DNA from 3 places in the Streptococcus sp. Z554 genome. Region 1 is predicted to be linked to each of the others. Evidence: predicted binding sites of a transcription regulator. Region 1 holds the regulator's gene; each other region holds the start of a gene.
The links. Region 1 encodes Rex, which represses fermentation and respiration genes when NADH is low (regulators of the CRP and FNR family bind a similar motif). Its sites were predicted from a motif close to TTGTGAANTANTTCACAA; they were not measured.
Positions count from the first base shown of each region.

Region 2: a site for Rex is predicted at 2,359-2,376, ahead of ACVC7R_RS06410 ((S)-acetoin forming diacetyl reductase). Genes of this name have one in related genera too.
Region 3: a site for Rex is predicted at 4,825-4,842, ahead of ACVC7R_RS08310 (iron-containing alcohol dehydrogenase). Genes of this name have one in related genera too.

Region 1 covers NZ_JBRKNV010000001.1:270,088-276,063, reverse strand. Annotated here, with positions in the region: gene ACVC7R_RS01430 (PspC domain-containing protein) at 1-252, shown strand, start outside; gene ACVC7R_RS01425 (VIT1/CCC1 transporter family protein) at 465-1,160, opposite strand; gene ACVC7R_RS01420 (O-acetylhomoserine aminocarboxypropyltransferase/cysteine synthase family protein) at 1,351-2,631, shown strand; gene radC (RadC family protein) at 2,695-3,375, shown strand; gene ACVC7R_RS01410 (gamma-glutamyl-gamma-aminobutyrate hydrolase family protein) at 3,399-4,088, opposite strand; gene ACVC7R_RS01405 (redox-sensing transcriptional repressor Rex) at 4,104-4,745, opposite strand; gene ACVC7R_RS01400 (DUF4649 family protein) at 4,832-5,041, opposite strand; gene ACVC7R_RS01395 (DUF1831 domain-containing protein) at 5,051-5,398, opposite strand; gene ACVC7R_RS01390 (cysteine desulfurase family protein) at 5,404-5,976, opposite strand, start outside.
Region 2 covers NZ_JBRKNV010000006.1:48,928-54,903, forward strand. Annotated here, with positions in the region: gene prmA (50S ribosomal protein L11 methyltransferase) at 1-584, shown strand, start outside; gene ACVC7R_RS06405 (16S rRNA (uracil(1498)-N(3))-methyltransferase) at 586-1,326, shown strand; gene ACVC7R_RS06410 ((S)-acetoin forming diacetyl reductase) at 1,475-2,239, opposite strand; partial or broken gene ACVC7R_RS06415 (oligoendopeptidase F) at 2,420-2,602, shown strand; gene ACVC7R_RS06420 (nuclear transport factor 2 family protein) at 2,644-3,033, opposite strand; gene ACVC7R_RS06425 (winged helix-turn-helix transcriptional regulator) at 3,184-3,531, shown strand; gene ACVC7R_RS06430 (MIP/aquaporin family protein) at 3,677-4,345, shown strand; gene queF (preQ(1) synthase) at 4,563-5,054, opposite strand; gene queE (7-carboxy-7-deazaguanine synthase QueE) at 5,073-5,789, opposite strand; gene queD (6-carboxytetrahydropterin synthase QueD) at 5,782-5,976, opposite strand, start outside.
Region 3 covers NZ_JBRKNV010000011.1:42,572-48,547, forward strand. Annotated here, with positions in the region: gene ACVC7R_RS08290 (F390 synthetase-related protein) at 1-392, opposite strand, end outside; gene ACVC7R_RS08295 (MBL fold metallo-hydrolase) at 370-1,185, opposite strand; gene ACVC7R_RS08300 (NAD-dependent epimerase/dehydratase family protein) at 1,160-2,140, opposite strand; gene ACVC7R_RS08305 (glycosyltransferase) at 2,137-3,411, opposite strand; gene ACVC7R_RS08310 (iron-containing alcohol dehydrogenase) at 3,598-4,749, opposite strand; partial or broken gene ACVC7R_RS08315 (transposase) at 5,079-5,976, shown strand, end outside.

The sequences.
Region 1 (5,976 bases):
ATGAGACGAAACCGTATGATATCAGGAGTACTTGCTGGACTATCTGATAAATGGGATCTTGATGTTACTCTCGTGCGCTTCATTTTTGCTATCTTTACAATCGCAAACTTTGGACTTGGAATCATCATCTACATCATCTTAGCCTCTATCTTGCCAACTAAGGAAGATATCGAGGCAGAAATGTACGGAACAGGACCACGTAAGATAAAAGAGGCTGAACCAATCAAGGATGACGAAGGTTGGTTTTGGTAAATTTTATTAACTGTTTATATTTTGATTGCAAAAGAGGCTGGGACAAAAGTCCTAGCCTCTCAATTGTCTTTGGATTGTCGAGCAAGACGCAGTGGTTGTGTGGGCTCTACTACGCTGATTTCATCAGCTTTTACAGCCCTACTCAACTGTGCGGAGGTGGGACGACGAAATCGAATTCTAACGAATTACCGATTTCTGTCCCACTCTCTTTTTTAAATACTAAACAATTGTCCAAATAGGTAAGTAACTCCCATGGTTAAGAGACCGATACAAAGGTTACGAATCATAGCTGTTCTGGTTGGCGCTTTTCCGAGTTTCGCACTGGTATAACCAGTGATCAATAGAGAAATCGCAACGATGAAAACAGTAGCAGGGATTCGATAGTCGCTTGGAAAGATGATAATGGAAAGCATCGGTGGTAAACTACCAAGAACAAAAGCGATAAAGCTAGATGCCGCAGCATGCCAAGGATTTGTAAACTCTTCATACTCGATTCCGTATTTTTCTTCAACTAAAGCTTTCAGTGGATTTTTTAAAAAGGCTTTGTTGACTAATAGTTGAGCTGAGGTTTCACACTCACCGTTTTGAAGATAAGCAGCATAGAGAGATTTCTTTGCAGCCTCGATATCCTTATCCAAAAGTAATTGCTCACGAGCTACAGCGGCTTCCTCAGTGTCTTTTTGAGTTGATACTGATACATACTCGCCTCCAGCCATAGAAAAGGCACCTGCTAAGATTGCTGCTAAACCTGATAGAAAGATAATCCAGATGTTGGTAGTTGCACTAGCAACCCCGATAACAACTCCAGCGATAGAAATAATCCCGTCATTGGCTCCTAGCACACCAGCACGCAAAATGTTTAAACGGCCAGCAAAGTTTGCATCAATTTCATGTGTATTTTCTGACATAGTGTTCTCCTTTTTATCCATTATAAAATATAGGAATTGTGAATACAAACTTTTAAAACTATCTGAAAAAAGTTCTACAATTTTAATAAAAGCCATAGCTATTTCTTATCCTATATATAATAAAGTTTTATTTGTAACTGACTGCCATAGATGATACAATTAATTTAATAAAATCTTTGGAGGTCTGATGATGACTCGTGAATTTAAATTTGAAACCCTACAATTGCATGCAGGACAAGTGGTAGACGCTACTACCAAGTCTCGTGCTGTCCCTATTTATCAAACAACATCTTTTGTATTTGATGATACACAGGAAGGTGCAGAACTTTTTGCACTTCAGAAGGCTGGTAATATCTATACTCGTATCACTAACCCAACAACTTCAGCCTTTGAAGAGCGTATTGCAGCTCTTGAAGGTGGTGTTGGTGCTCTTGCCACAGCTTCTGGAATGGCAGCTCTTACATACACTATTCTTGGACTTGCTCACGCAGGTGATCATGTTGTTGCAGCTTCAACTATCTACGGTGGGACCTTTAACCTTTTGAAAGAAACTCTTCCTCGATATGGCATTACCACAACTTTTGTAGATATTGATAATTTAGAAGAAGTAGAAGGAGCGATTGGGGAAAATACCAAACTTGTTTTGATCGAGACTTTAGGAAATCCTGTTATCAACATTCCTGATATCGAAAAGATTGCTGAAATTGCTCACAAACACAAAATTCCGTTGGTTGCTGACAATACTTTCGCAACCCCTTATCTCATCAATGTCTTTTCTCACGGTGTAGATATCTCAGTTCACTCGGCTACTAAGTTTATCGGAGGACATGGAACAACTATCGGTGGTGTTATCGTTGATAGTGGGAAGTTTGACTGGGCAGCTTCAGGGAAATTCCCTCAATTAGTCGAAGAAGATCCAAGCTACCATAATTTGAGTTATACTCGAGATGTAGGTGCAGCAGCCTTTATCGTTGCTGCTCGTGTTCAATTGCTACGTGACACAGGTGCAGCTCTATCACCATTTAACTCATTCTTACTCCTACAAGGACTTGAAACTCTTTCTCTCCGTGTAGAACGCCATGTTCAAAATGCTGAGAAAATTGTTGATTTCCTGGTTAATCATCCAAAAGTTGAGAAAGTCAACTATCCAAAATTAGCTGATAGCCCTTACCATGCCTTGGCTGAAAAATACCTACCTAAAGGGGTTGGATCAATCTTTACTTTCCATGTTAAAGGTGGAGAAGCAGAAGCACGTAAAGTGATTGACAGCTTAGAAATCTTTTCAAACCTTGCTAACGTGGCAGATGCAAAATCATTAGTAGTTCATCCAGCAACTACAACACATGCTCAGTTGTCTGATTCAGATCTAGAAGCAGCAGGAGTAACTAAAAATCAAATTCGTCTATCAATTGGACTAGAAAATGTCGATGATTTGATTGAAGATTTACGTCTAGCGCTTGAAAAAATCTAAAAATAACTAGTTTTTATGAAATTAAGCATCCTTCTCACGAATAATAAAGTGAGGAGGATTTTTATGTATAGTATTTCATTTCAAGAAGATTCACTCTTACCACGAGAAAGATTAGTAAGAGAAGGAGTAGGAGCTCTGAGCAATCAGGAATTATTGGCTATATTATTAAGGACAGGTACCAAACAAGCTAATGTTTTTGAAATTGCGCAGAAGGTTTTAAATCAGCTGACTTGCTTAACAGATTTAAAAAAAATGAGTCTACAAGAATTGCAGACTTTATCAGGTATTGGACGAGTTAAAGCTATCGAACTACAAGCCATGATTGAACTAGGTTACCGGATTCATAAACGAGAAACTGTAGAGATGGAGAGTATCCTCAGTAGTCGAAAGTTAGCTAAAAAGATGCAAGCTGAGCTGGGAGATAAAAAACAAGAGCACCTGGTGGCGCTCTATCTAAATACTCAAAATCAAATCATTCATCAGCAAACCATTTTTATCGGCTCAGCTACTAGAAGTATTGCTGAACCTAGAGAGATTCTCCACTACGCCTTGAAACATATGGCAACGTCAGTAATTCTAGTTCATAATCATCCTTCAGGAGCAGTGGTTCCCAGTCCCAACGATGACCATGTTACCAAGCTTGTTAAAGAAGCCTGTGAGTTGATGGGGTTGGTCCTATTAGACCATCTAATCGTCTCTCACTCCGATTATTTTAGTTATCGTGAGAAGACAGATATGATATAAAAAACCTGTATATAATACAGGTTTTACAGTTCATTGACGACATAGTCAAAAAGTGTTTTATCTTTGGGACGATTTTCAAAAAGGAATTCTGGATGCCATTGAACACCAAGATAAGGGAAGCCGTCTGTAGTTGTAACAGCTTCGATAATACCATCTTTAGGATCATGAGCTACAACCTTTAGATTCGGAGCTAGGTCCTTAATGCTTTGATGGTGAAAAGAGTTGATATGAGAGATTTCCCCATATATTTCTCGGAGAATCGTATCTGGTTCAGTTATGAGGCGTTGGGTCGTGTATTCGGCCGAACAGTCTTGCCAATGATCCTCAATCTCTTGATAGAGAGAACCACCCATAGCCACGTTAAAGAGTTGAGTTCCACGACAGACAGAGAAAATCGGTTTCTTTTGCTTGATTGCTTCTTTAATGAGGGCTAACTCAAAAATATCGCGTTGAAGGTGGTAATCGTCGCTATCAATAGCTTTTGGTTCACCATAGAATTTTGGGTCAACATTTTGTCCACCAGTTAGGATGAGTTTATCAATTAGGCTAACGTAGTAACGAGCCATTTCTTCATCACCAATTGGTAGGATAATGGGAATTCCTCCGGCTTCTTTAACACCTTCTATAAAGCCTTTCGCAGCATAACTCATCATCAGTTCATCATCTGGATGAGTTTTTTCATTTCCTGTAATCCCAATAACTGGTTTCTTCATAAATAATTTCGCTTTCTAATCCTCTTTACGCATGAAATAGAGGAGGGTTTGAAGTTCGCTTGTGAGATCGACATACTGAACAACTACATCTTTTGGAAGATGTAGGTGAACAGGAGAAAAACTAAGGATACCTTTGATACCAGCATCGACCAGAAGATCAGCAACTTCTTGCGATTTAACACTAGGGACTGTTAGAATAGCTGTTTTTACATCAGCATCTTTAATTTTTTCCTTAATTTGAGAGATTCCATAGATTGGAACACCATCAGGAGTTCGAGTGCCGACCTCTGGATGATCATCTAGATCAAAAGCCATGATGATTTTCATCTTGTTACGCTCATGAAAGCGGTAGTGGAGGAGGGCATGTCCCATATTTCCAATACCCACAAGCATAACATTGGTAATAGAATTATCATTTAAAAGATCAGCGAAAAAGTTCATGAGCTTTTTGACATCATAGCCAAATCCACGACGTCCAAGTTCGCCAAAGTAAGAGAAGTCACGACGAACAGTGGCAGAATCAATTCCAATGGCTTCTGCAATTTGTTTGGAATTAGCTCTTTCAATTTTCTCGGCATTAAATCTTTTAAAAATACGGTAATAGAGAGAAAGTCTCTTTGCTGTTGCTTTTGGAATAGCAGACTGTTTTTCTTTCACAAAATCACAACCTTTCTATCTACTATTTTATAGAAAGCTTGTGAAAATTGCAACAATAACGAAAAAAAACTAAGAAAAATCTTAGTTTAGGTATTTTCGTGATAGGTTGTTAAAAAACGATAAAGATTTCCAAGAAGACCTTGATAGATTTTAACCCCATTGTGGGTCAGTGATGTGACAACAGTCGTATCAGGAAGCGTCACACAGCCTGATAGAGAAAGCATAAGAGCTTCATAGTCTTCGTATTCTTGAATACGCACTACTTGATAGGCATCTTTATAAGTTAATCGAAACATAACAACCTTCTATCTTTCGCTTTTTGTAAATATGCCACGTTCAACCAGGCTATCCATCAAAAAGTAGAATTTCTCTTGGTGGATATGAGTTTCTTCTGATTTGAAGATATCAACTAAACGTAGACCAAATTTATCAGTGATATTGATTTTTACACCAGTTAAGTCTTTGTTGATGATAATCTTAAGTTGGAATCCTTCTCCACTATTTGGAACTTTTTCAAGTAGACGCGTTAATTCATAGTTACCAACTTTAGTTTCAAAAAAAGTATTATCTTTAAGCGTAAATTTTTTAACAGTTGGACTAAGTGTGTAATCGTAACGACAATTTTTAAGTTTAATCGTTTGTTCAAATGCCATTAAGTTTATCCTCCGATGATATTTTTAAAAGTTTTAGCAAGAGTTATCATTTCTTGTTCTGTATTTTGAGGTGAAATGCTGACGCGTACAGACTCGTGTAAGCGAGGAGATTCTTCTCCGTAGAAGGCTTGAAGAACATGACTGACCTGTACAACACCAGCTGTACAAGCAGAACCCGTTGAAATAGAAATACCTTCAAGATCCAAACGAAGGAGTAGCAGATCATTGCGTTGGCCTGGAAATCCGATATTGAGGACATAGGGAAGATTTTCCTTACCTTGATTGAGATAATAGGCTGTCCCATTCAATTCAGTTAAAAATATTTCCTGTAACTTTTGAACTTTTTCAAAGTTGCTTTCTAAATGTTCAAGATCGTCCTTAAGGGCTGCAACCATCCCTATAATTGCAGGAAGATTTTCTGTTCCTGCTCTTTTTTTCTGCTCTTGATCTCCTCCATGTAGGTAAGAGTCAAAATCTGTAGAAGCAGCGTATAGGAAACCGATACCCTTCGGACCATGAAATTTATGGGCAGAAGCACTGAGGAAATCTATTCCTAGTTCTTCAGGAAGAATCTCTAA
Region 2 (5,976 bases), on a different contig from region 1:
TGACTATTGTGCCGTCATGGACGGACTATGAGGCTACTGCGGGAGAAAAGATTATCAAGCTGGATCCTGGTATGGCCTTTGGGACTGGAACACACCCGACGACTAAGATGAGTCTTTTTGCCTTGGAGCAGGTCCTTCGTGGTGGCGAAACAGTACTAGATGTGGGGACAGGTTCAGGGGTTCTTTCCATTGCCAGCTCTCTTCTGGGTGCCAAGGAAATCTTTGCCTATGATCTGGATGATGTGGCGGTTCGTGTCGCTCAGGAAAATATTGAGCTCAATCCGGGCATGGAAAATATCCATGTGGCGCCAGGCGATTTGCTCAAGGGAGTGGAGATTGAGGCAGACGTCATCGTGGCCAACATCTTGGCGGGTATTCTCATTCATCTAACGGATGATGCTTATCGTTTGGTCAAGGACGAAGGCTATCTTATCATGAGTGGCATTATTAAGGACAAGTGGGACATGGTGCGTGAGTCAGCAGAAGCGGCTGGATTTTTCCTCGAAACCCACATGATCCAAGGGGAGTGGAATGCCTGTGTCTTCAAGAAGACCAAGGATATTTCTGGTGTGATTGGAGGCTAGCATGCAGCAGTATTTTGTCAAGGGGAGTGCAATCTCACCTGTCACTATCGAGGACAAGGAAACCAGCAAGCACATGTTTCAGGTCATGCGCCTGAAGGAAAATGATGAGGTTACTTTAGTTTTTGATGATGGGATCAAGCGTTTGGCGCGCGTGGTAAATGTGGAAGCACGTCAGTTTGAGTTGGTTGAAGAATTAGCTGACAATGTAGAACTACCAGTCCAAGTGACCATTGCCTCTGGCTTTCCCAAGGGAGATAAGCTCGAGTTCATCACTCAAAAGGTGACGGAACTAGGTGCTAGTCAAATCTGGGCCTTCCCTGCCGACTGGTCAGTCGCTAAGTGGGACGGCAAAAAATTGGGCAAGAAAATCGAAAAACTAGAAAAAATCGCCCTTGGAGCAGCCGAGCAAAGCAAGCGGAATCTTGTCCCAAGCATTACCCTTTTTGAAAAAAAGGTAGACTTTCTAGCTCAGTTAGACCAGTTTGACCGCATCGTGGTGGCTTATGAAGAGTCAGCTAAAGAAGGAGAAAGTGCTGCTTTGATACAAGCAGTCACTGGTCTTGAAAAAGGAGCTAAGTTGCTCTTTATCTTTGGTCCAGAAGGTGGTTTATCCCCTGCAGAAATTGAAAGTTTTACAGCCAAGGGAGCAGTATTGGCAGGGCTTGGTCCTCGCATTCTAAGAGCAGAAACAGCACCACTTTACGCCCTATCAGCCATTAGTGTATTGGTAGAATTAGAGTGAAAATGAATACTTCTTCACTCTTCTATTCTGATACGGTCAATCAGATTATTGCTTATAGTGCAGAGTTAAGGGAATAAAAAAGGATTCCAATGTAGAATCACCAAATAAAAAATGAGGTTGGATTTAATCCAACCTCTTTTTTTTAATTTTAATGGAATTGCATACCACCATCGACGATAATGGTTTGACCTGTAATGTAGTTTGAATCTGGTCCAGCAAGGAAGCTAACCGCTGCAGCGACATCTTCTGGCTCAGATAGGCGTTTCAATGTAATATCTTTTGCGAATGTTTGCATACCCCATTCGTCGTCTTTTCCTGCATTTTTCCCAACTTCGTGAGCGATATCATACATCATTGGTGTTTTAACGATACCTGGAGCATACGCATTAACAGTGATACCTGAATCAGCTAAGTCACGTGCCAATGTTTGAGTAATACCACGAACAGCGAATTTTGTACCACCATAAACAGTCAAGTTTGGATTTCCGACAACACCTGCTTGAGAAGTAGCGTTGATGATTTTACCACCATGACCAAGTGCTTTGAACTGAGCTTGAGCAGCTTGTGCTCCCCAGATTACCCCACCAACGTTAATAGCAAAGGTACGATTGAACTGTTCTTCTGTAATCGTATCTAGAGGTGTAGTCGGAGCGACACCAGCGTTGTTTACCACAACGTTCAAGTCTCCGAAATGGTCTACAACTTTTTGGAAAGCTGCAGCAACCTCCGCTTGTTTAGACACATCTGCTACAACAGCTAAAGCATTCTCTGCTGACAACTCAGCAACTGCTTTTTCAGCTGTTTCAGCATTGTAGTCTAATACTCCAACCTTAAAACCATCTTGGACCAAGCGTTTTGCGATTGCAAAACCGATTCCTTGACCTGCACCTGTAACAATAGCTACTTTAGACATATGATTCCTCCTTTGGTATCCGTGATACCATTTAAACGTTCATAAAAGAACAGCAAAGGGTTATAAGTGAGTCGTGATAGGTTTCTAAAAGAAGTCCTATCGCTTTTTAGTATACACCTTTGTGAAATTTGTGTCAAACAAAGACTGGTTTTTGGGAAAATAAACCCTCTAAGAGTGAAAAAACTATCTGAGACTGGAGCTGAAGACTGGCTCAACCTCCTCAAATCAGGTGGTAGCAAGACACCACTTGAGTCTGCTATGATTATCGGAGCAGATATCTCAACTGATAAATCTCTCCGCGATACCATTCAGTTCTTGTCTGATATGGTTGATCAGATTATCTCCTACAGTGCTGAGTTATGAGTATAAGTAAAAACAGATTGGATTTTTCCAATCTGTTTTGCTTATCCCCAAAAGCTATCTTCTTCAGCTTGATCTGAAGAGAAGAGCCAAACTTCTTTGATTTTCCCGTCTTCAATACGGAAGAGGTCAATCCCGTTCATATTGAGTTCAGTACCATCAGCACGTGTTCCAAGAAAAGTAACATTAGCTGCGACAAAATCCTTATTATCAGAAACCCAATTTGTTATCACCTTAAAGGTTCCATTAGTTTTCTCAGCAAAAGTAGCTAGGTGAGATCCTAGTTGGTCCTTACCAACAACTGTACCAGATATACTATGAGTACCAGGTTGGTGCCAGATAATATCGTCTGCCATCGTTTCAAAGACACCAGGAAAGTCACCAGCAATTAAAGATTGGTTATAAGTATTGAAAATTTCTAAGTTTGTTGACATATATATTCTCCATTTCTTTTTTATGATATAATTGTAACAGTTACAAACAAAAAAACAAGTAGACACTTTTTTGATAGCTAGTATCAAAAGTAGTACTTTTATTGATACTAAAAGATAAATTTTTTTAAAAAAATAGAAAGAAGATATTTTATGACAAATAAAGTGAGTGAGTATGGTATTTGTCCATTTGCGACAACGCAGAGGGTTTTAACGGGGAAATGGGCACTGGTAATCATTTATCAGTTGAGTACGGGTACCAAACGATTTAAAGAATTGCAGAGATTATTGCCTGGGATTACTCAAACTATTTTGACACGTCATCTCCGTCAATTAGAAAAGGATAAGATTGTTCAACGAAAGGTCTATGCCGAAGTTCCACCACGAGTTGAGTACAGCTTAACTGAAATGGGGCAGGAATTCAAAGTTGTTTTAGATGCTGTCGAGAAATGGGGTCTGGATTATATCAAGTTGCTAAATGCTAGTGAGATAAGCGACTGATAAGCTCTATAGAGGAAATGTATTTTTCTGTTTAATTCCTCAATTAAAAGATAGTAAGGCAAACCATTATTTTCCAAGCACTTTTCTTGAAACCCTTTCCTTCTTCTGATAGACTAATACATAGTTTGAAAAAAGGAGACTTAATATGAAAAAATTTGTTGCTGAATTAATCGGTACTTTTATGCTTGTGTTCATCGGAACAGGAGCTGTTGTTTTTGGAAATGGTGTTGAAGGTCTTGGACACCTTGGAATTGCTCTTGCCTTTGGTTTGGCAATCGTAGTTGCAGCTTTCTCAATCGGAACTGTTTCAGGTGCTCACTTGAACCCAGCTGTTTCTATCGCTATGTTTGTTAACAAACGTTTGTCATCTTCAGAACTTGTAAACTACATCCTTGGTCAAGTAGTCGGTGCTTTCCTTGCATCAGGATCTGTGTTCTTCCTCTTGGCAAATTCAGGAATGTCAACTGCAAGTCTTGGTGAAAATGCCTTGGCAAACGGTGTAACTGTCTTTGGTGGTTTCTTGTTTGAAACAATCGCTACTTTCTTGTTTGTTTTGGTTATCATGACTGTAACTTCAGCAAGCAAAGGGAATGGCGCAATCGCTGGTTTGGTGATTGGTTTGTCATTGACAGCTTTGATTCTAGCTGGCTTAAACATCACTGGACTTTCAGTAAACCCAGCTCGTAGCTTGGCTCCTGCTGTATTGGTAGGTGGCGCAGCGCTTCAACAAGTTTGGATTTTCATCCTTGCACCAATCGTTGGTGGAGTTCTTGCAGCCCTTGTTGCTAAAAACTTCCTTGGAACTGAAGAATAATTGAAGCTTAAAAAGCCTTGCTCCTCAGCTTGAGGAACAGGGCTTTTTCGTATTATACTCTTCGAAAATCTCTTCAAACCACGTCAGCTTCCATCTACAACCTCAAAACAGTATTTTGAGCTGACTTCGTCAGTTCTATCCACAACCTTAAAACAGTGTTTTGAGCAACCTTCGGTTAGCTTCCTAATTTGTTCTTTGATTTTCATTGAGTATGAGTTTAACGGTTGTCAATTTTCTCTGGATAAAGGTCGTGTTGGAAGAGGCGTTGTTCTGCCAATCCTTCATACTTGGTTCCAGGTCTACCGTAGTTGTAGTAGGGATCGATTGAAATGCCACCGCGAGGTGTAAATTTTCCCCAGACTTCTAAATAGCGAGGGTCTAGCAAGTTGACCAAGTCTTTCCCGATAGTGTTGATACAGTTTTCATGAAAATCTCCATGGTTTCGGTAGCTAAAGAGGTAGAGTTTGAGGGATTTTGACTCGACACAGAGCTTGTCAGGAATGTAGGAAATATAAATGGTTGCGAAGTCTGGTTGAGCGGTAATAGGGCAAAGTGAGGTAAATTCAGGGCAGTTAAATTTGATGAAATAGTCATTTTCTACATGACGATTGTCAAAGGATTCGAGGACTTCGGGTTGATATTCGAAAATGTAGTTGGTTTCTTTGTTGCCGAGGAGGCTGAGGTTTTTCATTTCTTCTTGTTGTGACATGATTTTTTCTTTCTAATCTTAAACACCACGTTGGTTGTCGTAGAGGAGGGTATGGAGTTGAGGAAGGACGCGGACATTGCCCCAGCTATCGTCGGTAGCGACACGTTCCCAGAGTTCTTTGAGGCGATCCAGTTGGTCTTGGACAATATTGCCTGTAGCCTTGGGCTCAGGATTTCCCGCCGATAAGAAGAGGACATCTGGTTGGTAGCGTTCTTGAATACCTTTGGCAAAGGCTAGATCTGCATCATCAAAGACAGGGATTTTAAAGGTGACTTTGTCTGGGTCTAGTTGGGAAACGATAAAGTCCAAGGTCTCAAAGTTGACTTCCATCTTGGAGGAAGGAGGCTTAGGACTCAGAGTGACTTGGTCGATATCTTTTAACCAATTTTGCCAGCGGGAGCCTTGGGTCTCAACAGCAAGAGTGATACCACGTTCCTTGAGCTTGGTGACAAGTTGAGCCATATTGGCTGCTAGGATAGCAGGATTTCCCCCAGATAGGGTGACATAGTCGTAGCTTCCTAGTTTGTCTAACTCAGCGATCACTTCATCAGCTGTCATGCGAGTAGGCTTCTCAGAACCATCCCAAGTAAAGGCAGAATCGCACCAATCGCAGTGGTAGTCACAACCAGCAGTGCGGACAAACATGGTTTTCTGGCCAATAGCACGACCTTCGCCTTGAAAGGTTGGGCCAAAAATTTCCAAAACTGGTAGTTTGAGGACACGTTCCCTAGTCATCTAACCACTCCCGTCTAAACTCTGCAAAGGCAGTCGGAGTTTCATAGAGGCGAACATATTCCAAACGGAGACCGCGTTCGTCTGGCAACTCTTGGCTCATGGTTTGGAAAATCCAGTAAACCATATTTTCAGCAGTCGTATTCATGTAGGGCAGGGTTTCATTGAGATAGCGATGATCCAAGTGGGG
Region 3 (5,976 bases), on a different contig from region 1:
GCCAAGATAGCTGCCGCCCACATGCTTCGCTCTTTTTCAGTCGTGATAAAGAGCCCCCGGTGTCCAGATGTTCCAGAAGACAACCCAACAGCTATTTCTCCTTTGAGCTCTGTAAAATTTCGAGTCTTTTCACTTTCGATAGCCAACGCCAAGGCCTCGTCTCGATCCACTCCTTGGGTGTTGAGCTCATTGAAATGGGTCATCATAAAAGTCTTGTCCATATGGTCAAAGTCGCTAGGTACACCATTTTTAAAATAAGGTGACTCACGTCTTAGAAAGGCCATATAGCTAGCCAGTTGCTTTTTCTGATAGTTTTCTAAAGCTTCTCGAGACTTAAAATGATGAAGCCACCGAGTTTGGATAAACGTTTTAAGAAAGGTTATTTTTTTCATACAAAATCCGCTCAATCCTTTCTACAGGGTCGTGGCTGACAACTACCTCAATACCGTCTATCAAGACTTCTTCCAGTAACTCTGTTCCCTTAATATAGTCAGCCTTGCTATCTTGAACCAAGGAAGGAATCAGGTGCATCTGCTTGGTATAAGGCAAGAGGTCTATTCCCCAACAAAGATCCGCCGCGATAAAAAGATGATAGTCTGGAATAAAGAGACAAGCTTGCCCCTTGGCATGCCCATCTATCGAAGCTACAAGGATACTTCCGTCTCCAAACAGATCCTTGGTAGGCCGATAGTTAAAGTTAGCATTCTGCTGATCTGCCTTAATAACTGTCAACTTTTCCTCAAAAGTAGTCGGCAAAAATTCTTTAAAAATTAAATCTTTTAGTTTTGGTTTCTTATAAACATCATACACTTCCTGAGTCAGGATAAAGTTTGCATAAGGAAAGAAACTAGCCCCTCCCAGATGATCTGGATGTAAATGAGAAAGCAAGACATAGTTAATGTCTTCTGGCTTAATTCCTTTAGCTTTCAGCAAATGTGAAATCTGATCCTTTTCCGTCATTTGAACTGGCGTTCCTAGACGATAAAAGCCATAGCGAAGTTTCCTCTTAATATCATAGTGATAGCCAGTATCATAAAGCAGATACCCCTTTTCCCTATGCTTGATTAAAAAGACACCTGCTGGAAAAGTCATCTTTCTATTCTTGACACCCTTAAAGAGTAAGCCGGTATAACTAGTACAATATCCTGCTGGGAAATACTCAATGCTTTCGATAATCTTGGACATATTGCTCTATCCCTTCTGAAATACTTATTTTTGGATGATAACCCAGCTCCTTCTCAGCCTTACTAATATCAAGAGTCTGACTATAGCGAAGCAGGTAATAGGTATAGCGTGTCAGGGCTGGCTCCCCTTTAAGATTCAGAGTTTTGTATAGAAATTCTAAACTACTGGCAATTCCCGATAAGAGAGATGCTGGAATTTTTCTATATTTGATTGGATAACCCAAACCTGTCAAACTTTCTTCTAGCAAATCCCTAAAAGCTCTTGGCTCGCCATTAGTGATGTTATAGATATCACCTTTTGCTTCTGGAACTTCTAAAGCTAAACGAATTGCCAAAGCTACATTTTCCACACAGGTCATGTCCATGAGCTGACGCCCATCTCCAATCAAAGGAATTCCTATTTTTTGACTAAGATTGATCACCCGTGGCAAAATACTGGTATCTCCAATCCCAAAAAGCCCCCGAGGTCTCAAGATGATACTAGGAACATCTGGATAATCTTTAAAGAGTTTCTCCGAAGCTAATTTACTACGAATATAATTATTGAGATTGTTTTCCTCTGGAGCATCACTTTCTTTGATAGCCAGCTGATCCTTAGGAGCAGCATAGATACTTGGTGAAGATACATAGACTAAGCGCTGAATCCCAGCTTGGCGACAAGCTTCGAGAACCGTTTTAGTCCCTAAAACATTGGCCTGATAAAAATCTTCCCACGGACCCCAAACTGTTGACAGAGCTCCCGCATGAACGACCATATCCATCCCCTTACAAGCTTCTCCCACATCCTCAGCTTTGGTTAGGTCCCCTTGAAAAAAACTGACCGAAGAATTCTCTAAGGAGTGACCAACTTTTCTATTTCTACCAAAAGCTCGGACCTGATAACCATGCTCGACTAATTCTTCGACTACATATTTACCCAAGAAACCTGTCGCTCCAGTTACTAAGACTGTTTTCATTTTTCTTTCTCCTTATTTGCTAGCAGACGATGAATTTCGTTCTCTAAAATTTCCGTCGGATGATAAGACTGTGCTGCTTGGCGCAAAGTCTCTAATTCTGGCCAATTTTCTTTAGCTAACAGCTCCTCAAAGGCTTGTCCAATGGCCTTGCTATTATCTCTTTTAGCTGAGAAAGCAACACCGGCTTCAACCCCACGAACAGCATAATCAAATTGGTCATAATCATGAGGCAGAATCAAAGCTGGTTTACCATAAATAATACATTGATAAAAAATCCCAGCTCCACCATGATGAATGACATAATCCATCTGAGGGATGTACTCCTTATAAGGGAGATAAGAAACAAGGGACAGATTCTCCATGAGATTCTCACATTGAAAAGCTTCCCCACCAACTCCACGAGTCACAAAAAAGTGACATTCCGGATGAGCTTTCGCAAGTTGCTTAGCTTGATAGATAAGGTTCTCTTTAGCCCAAGCTAGCTGTGTCCCACAAGTTACCAAAACTTTCTTTCGCTCTATAAAAGGAGTTAAATCTAAAGGATAATCCTCTCCAGCCTCAACTGAAGCCCCTGATGGGCCCACCCAACGAAAATGCTTAGGAAACCCTTTCTTCAACTCCACTTCTTTCATCCCAACACCTAAGATAGAATAGGGAGAATAAATAGTTTCTTGGCCTTTCTGATTGTAAAGTTTAAAATGATAACGCCTTAAGCGGTCTCGTAATAAAAAAGTTACTATCCGTTTTCCCAAATGAGTTATTTTTCTTCCAAGAAACTGTTGTAAAACTTGCCAGTTATTCCGGGGAGACCCCATTCCTCCAAAGAAACAAGGAGGTCCCTCTGTCGTTTCAATCGCAAACTGGGTCGCCATAGTTGTTATCCACGGAATCCCCATCTGCTCAGCTACAAGTCCGCCAGATAGTGTGATAAAGTCCACTATGACAATATCCGGACGGTGATTTGTCCATTCTTGGATTAATTGGTCCGAAACTAGGTTTATTAAATCAAGACTAGCAGACAACTGCCGATAGGCTGAAATAATTCCTAACTGCTCCTTATTGTTGGCAGCTTTTTCAAATTCCTTTACGTGTCCCTCTAAAATGGGAAGAACCTGAAAACCAACCGCCTCTGCAACAGCCTTTTTCTGAGGACCAGTGAATAAACGAATCTCATACTGAGGATTTTGTAATAGTGGTGCAAGTAAATTCAAAGTAGGATAGAGATGCCCACTTAAGGGAACAGCCACTACATCGATTTTGATTTTCTTCATAACCCTAGCATATCAAATTTTCCAAAAAAGAACTATCACAAGGATAGTTCTTCTTAAATATTATTGGTTTTAAATCATAGGAATAGTATTTGGTTTCCTAATACATTAATTGAATATTCGGGAGGAATTCCTAATGTAAGAATCTTAAATTTACAATCCCTAAAAGATTTTCCAAATGAGCTTTGCTTAGAACAATTCCTTATAGAAAGCAATAGTTTCTTCCAAAGTTGGCATGAATGGATTACCTGGTGCACAAGCATCAATCAAGGCATTCTTAGAAAGGTATTCAAAGTCAAAGTCTTTTTCTTCGATACCAAGTTCTGTCAATTTCTTAGGAATACCGACAGTTTCAGAAAGTTTTTCAATTTCAGAAATAGCATAAGCCGCACATTCTTCATCTGATTTTCCTTCGATTTGCATACCCAAGGCCTTAGCAACATTACGGAAGGCTACAGGTACACGTTTGGCATTTTCACGCTCAACGACTGGCAAAAGCATAGCACAGCAAACGCCATGAGGCAAGTTATAGACAGCACCCAATTGGTGAGCCATTGAGTGAACATAGCCAAGTCCAGCATTGTTAAAGCTCATTCCTCCAAGGAAGATAGCATTAACCATACCTTCACGAGCTTCGATGTCGTGTCCGTTTTCTACTGCACGTGGAAGATATTCTTTGATCAACTCGATAGCTCCGATAGAGAGTTTCTTGGTCACATCATAAGCACCTGGTGTTACCAAAGCTTCAACAGCGTGAGTAAGAGCATCCATACCAGTAGCAGCAGTCAAAGCTTGAGGTTTTGAAATCATCAATTCAGGGTCATTAACAGAGATAAGAGCAAGACTGTTCTTATCAACCATTACCATTTTAACCTTACGCTCTTCATCAGTGATAACGTAGTTGATGGTAATTTCTGCTGATGTACCTGCAGTAGTATTGATAGCTACAACAGGAAGGCCTTTTTGAGCAGACTTATGCAAACCTTCATAATCCTGTGGCTTACCGCCATTAGTAGCGATTATAGAAATACAGCTAGCTGCATCCTGTGGAGAGCCACCACCGACAGAGATGATAAAGTCACAGTTATGCTCTTTCAAAGCAGCGACCCCATCCATAACATTTTTACAAGTAGGGTTAGGTTCAACATCACTAAAGATAACGTAAGCAATCCCTTCATCATCTAAAGGTTTTAAAATTTTTGGCAAGATATCACTTGATTCTATATACTTATCTGTCACCAAAAGAGCCTTAGTATAGCCTAACTCCTTAACATAAGGCCCAACTTCATTTACCACACCTTTACCAATAAGGTTGACTGCTGGAACGTAAAATGTTGCCATATTTTTTCCTCCTTGCGTTTTTCACGCTATATATTTAGGTTAATTATATAATATATTTCCTATATTTTCAAATATTTGTGATTTTTTTAACAAATAATAATTTTTTTAAATATTTCAGCAAAGATTTATAAGTAAATAAAAGTCAGCCAAAACTGAGAGAAATTATTTTATTGAGAGGTTACATAGAAACTTCATGATAAACAAAAAGGCTCAATAATATTTGTAGTGGGTAAATCCCCTATGGATATTATGAAGCCTATTTTGTTGTAGAAAAAAATCCCATAAGACCTATAATGAAAAGCGATCAAACCATCATTAGAAAGAATCATATGGAACCATTACGTTTTATTACAAAACTCATTGACATTAAAGACCTTAATATCCAATTTATGGATGTTGTCAATAGAGATACACACAAGAAAATCCTCGCTAAGCTGGATTATGAGGTCCCAGCTTGGACTGATTGTGGACGTCTGATGAGGAAATATGACTTCCAAAAACCTTCTAACATTTCTTACCTTGAAACAACTAGCATGCCTACTAGAATCATCCTTAGAAAGCGTCGTTTCAAGTGCTATCATTGTTAGAAAATGTCAGTCGCTAAGATTTTTATCGTCAAAAAGAAACATCAAATTCCTCGTATTATTCATCAAAAAATTGCTCAGGAGCTGGTTGAAAAGACGTCTATGACCGACATTGCTCAACAGCTAACCATTTCAACGTCAACTGTCATTCGAAAGCTCAATGATTTTCACTTTAAGCATAATTTTTCTCGTCTTCCTGTGCTTATGTCCTGAGATGTTGAAACAGTCTCTCAGACTGTTTCACTCCCAAAAGCTAAAATCGTTCTGGATCGCATTCACCCTTCGTTATTATATTTCTAAACTCAGGCTAAAATACTCCACTGGACTGTTTTACTCCAACACTTAAGCCGTGCTATGAGTCTCATTCATGTTGAAGTAATAAATCAATTTGAACGAAAATCTCCTGAATACAAGCCTATCAAGCGCTATTGGAAACTAATCCAACAGGATAGTCGTAAACTAAGCGATAAGCGATTTTATCGTCCTACTTTTCGTATGCACTTAACCAATAAAGAGATTCTAGACAAACTATTGAGCTATTCAGAAGACTTGAAATACCACAATAATCTCTATCAGCTCTTGCTTTTTCAGACTGTCTTTAAGACCTTTCTAAAGGACAAATAGAAAATCGTCAACTTCCTTC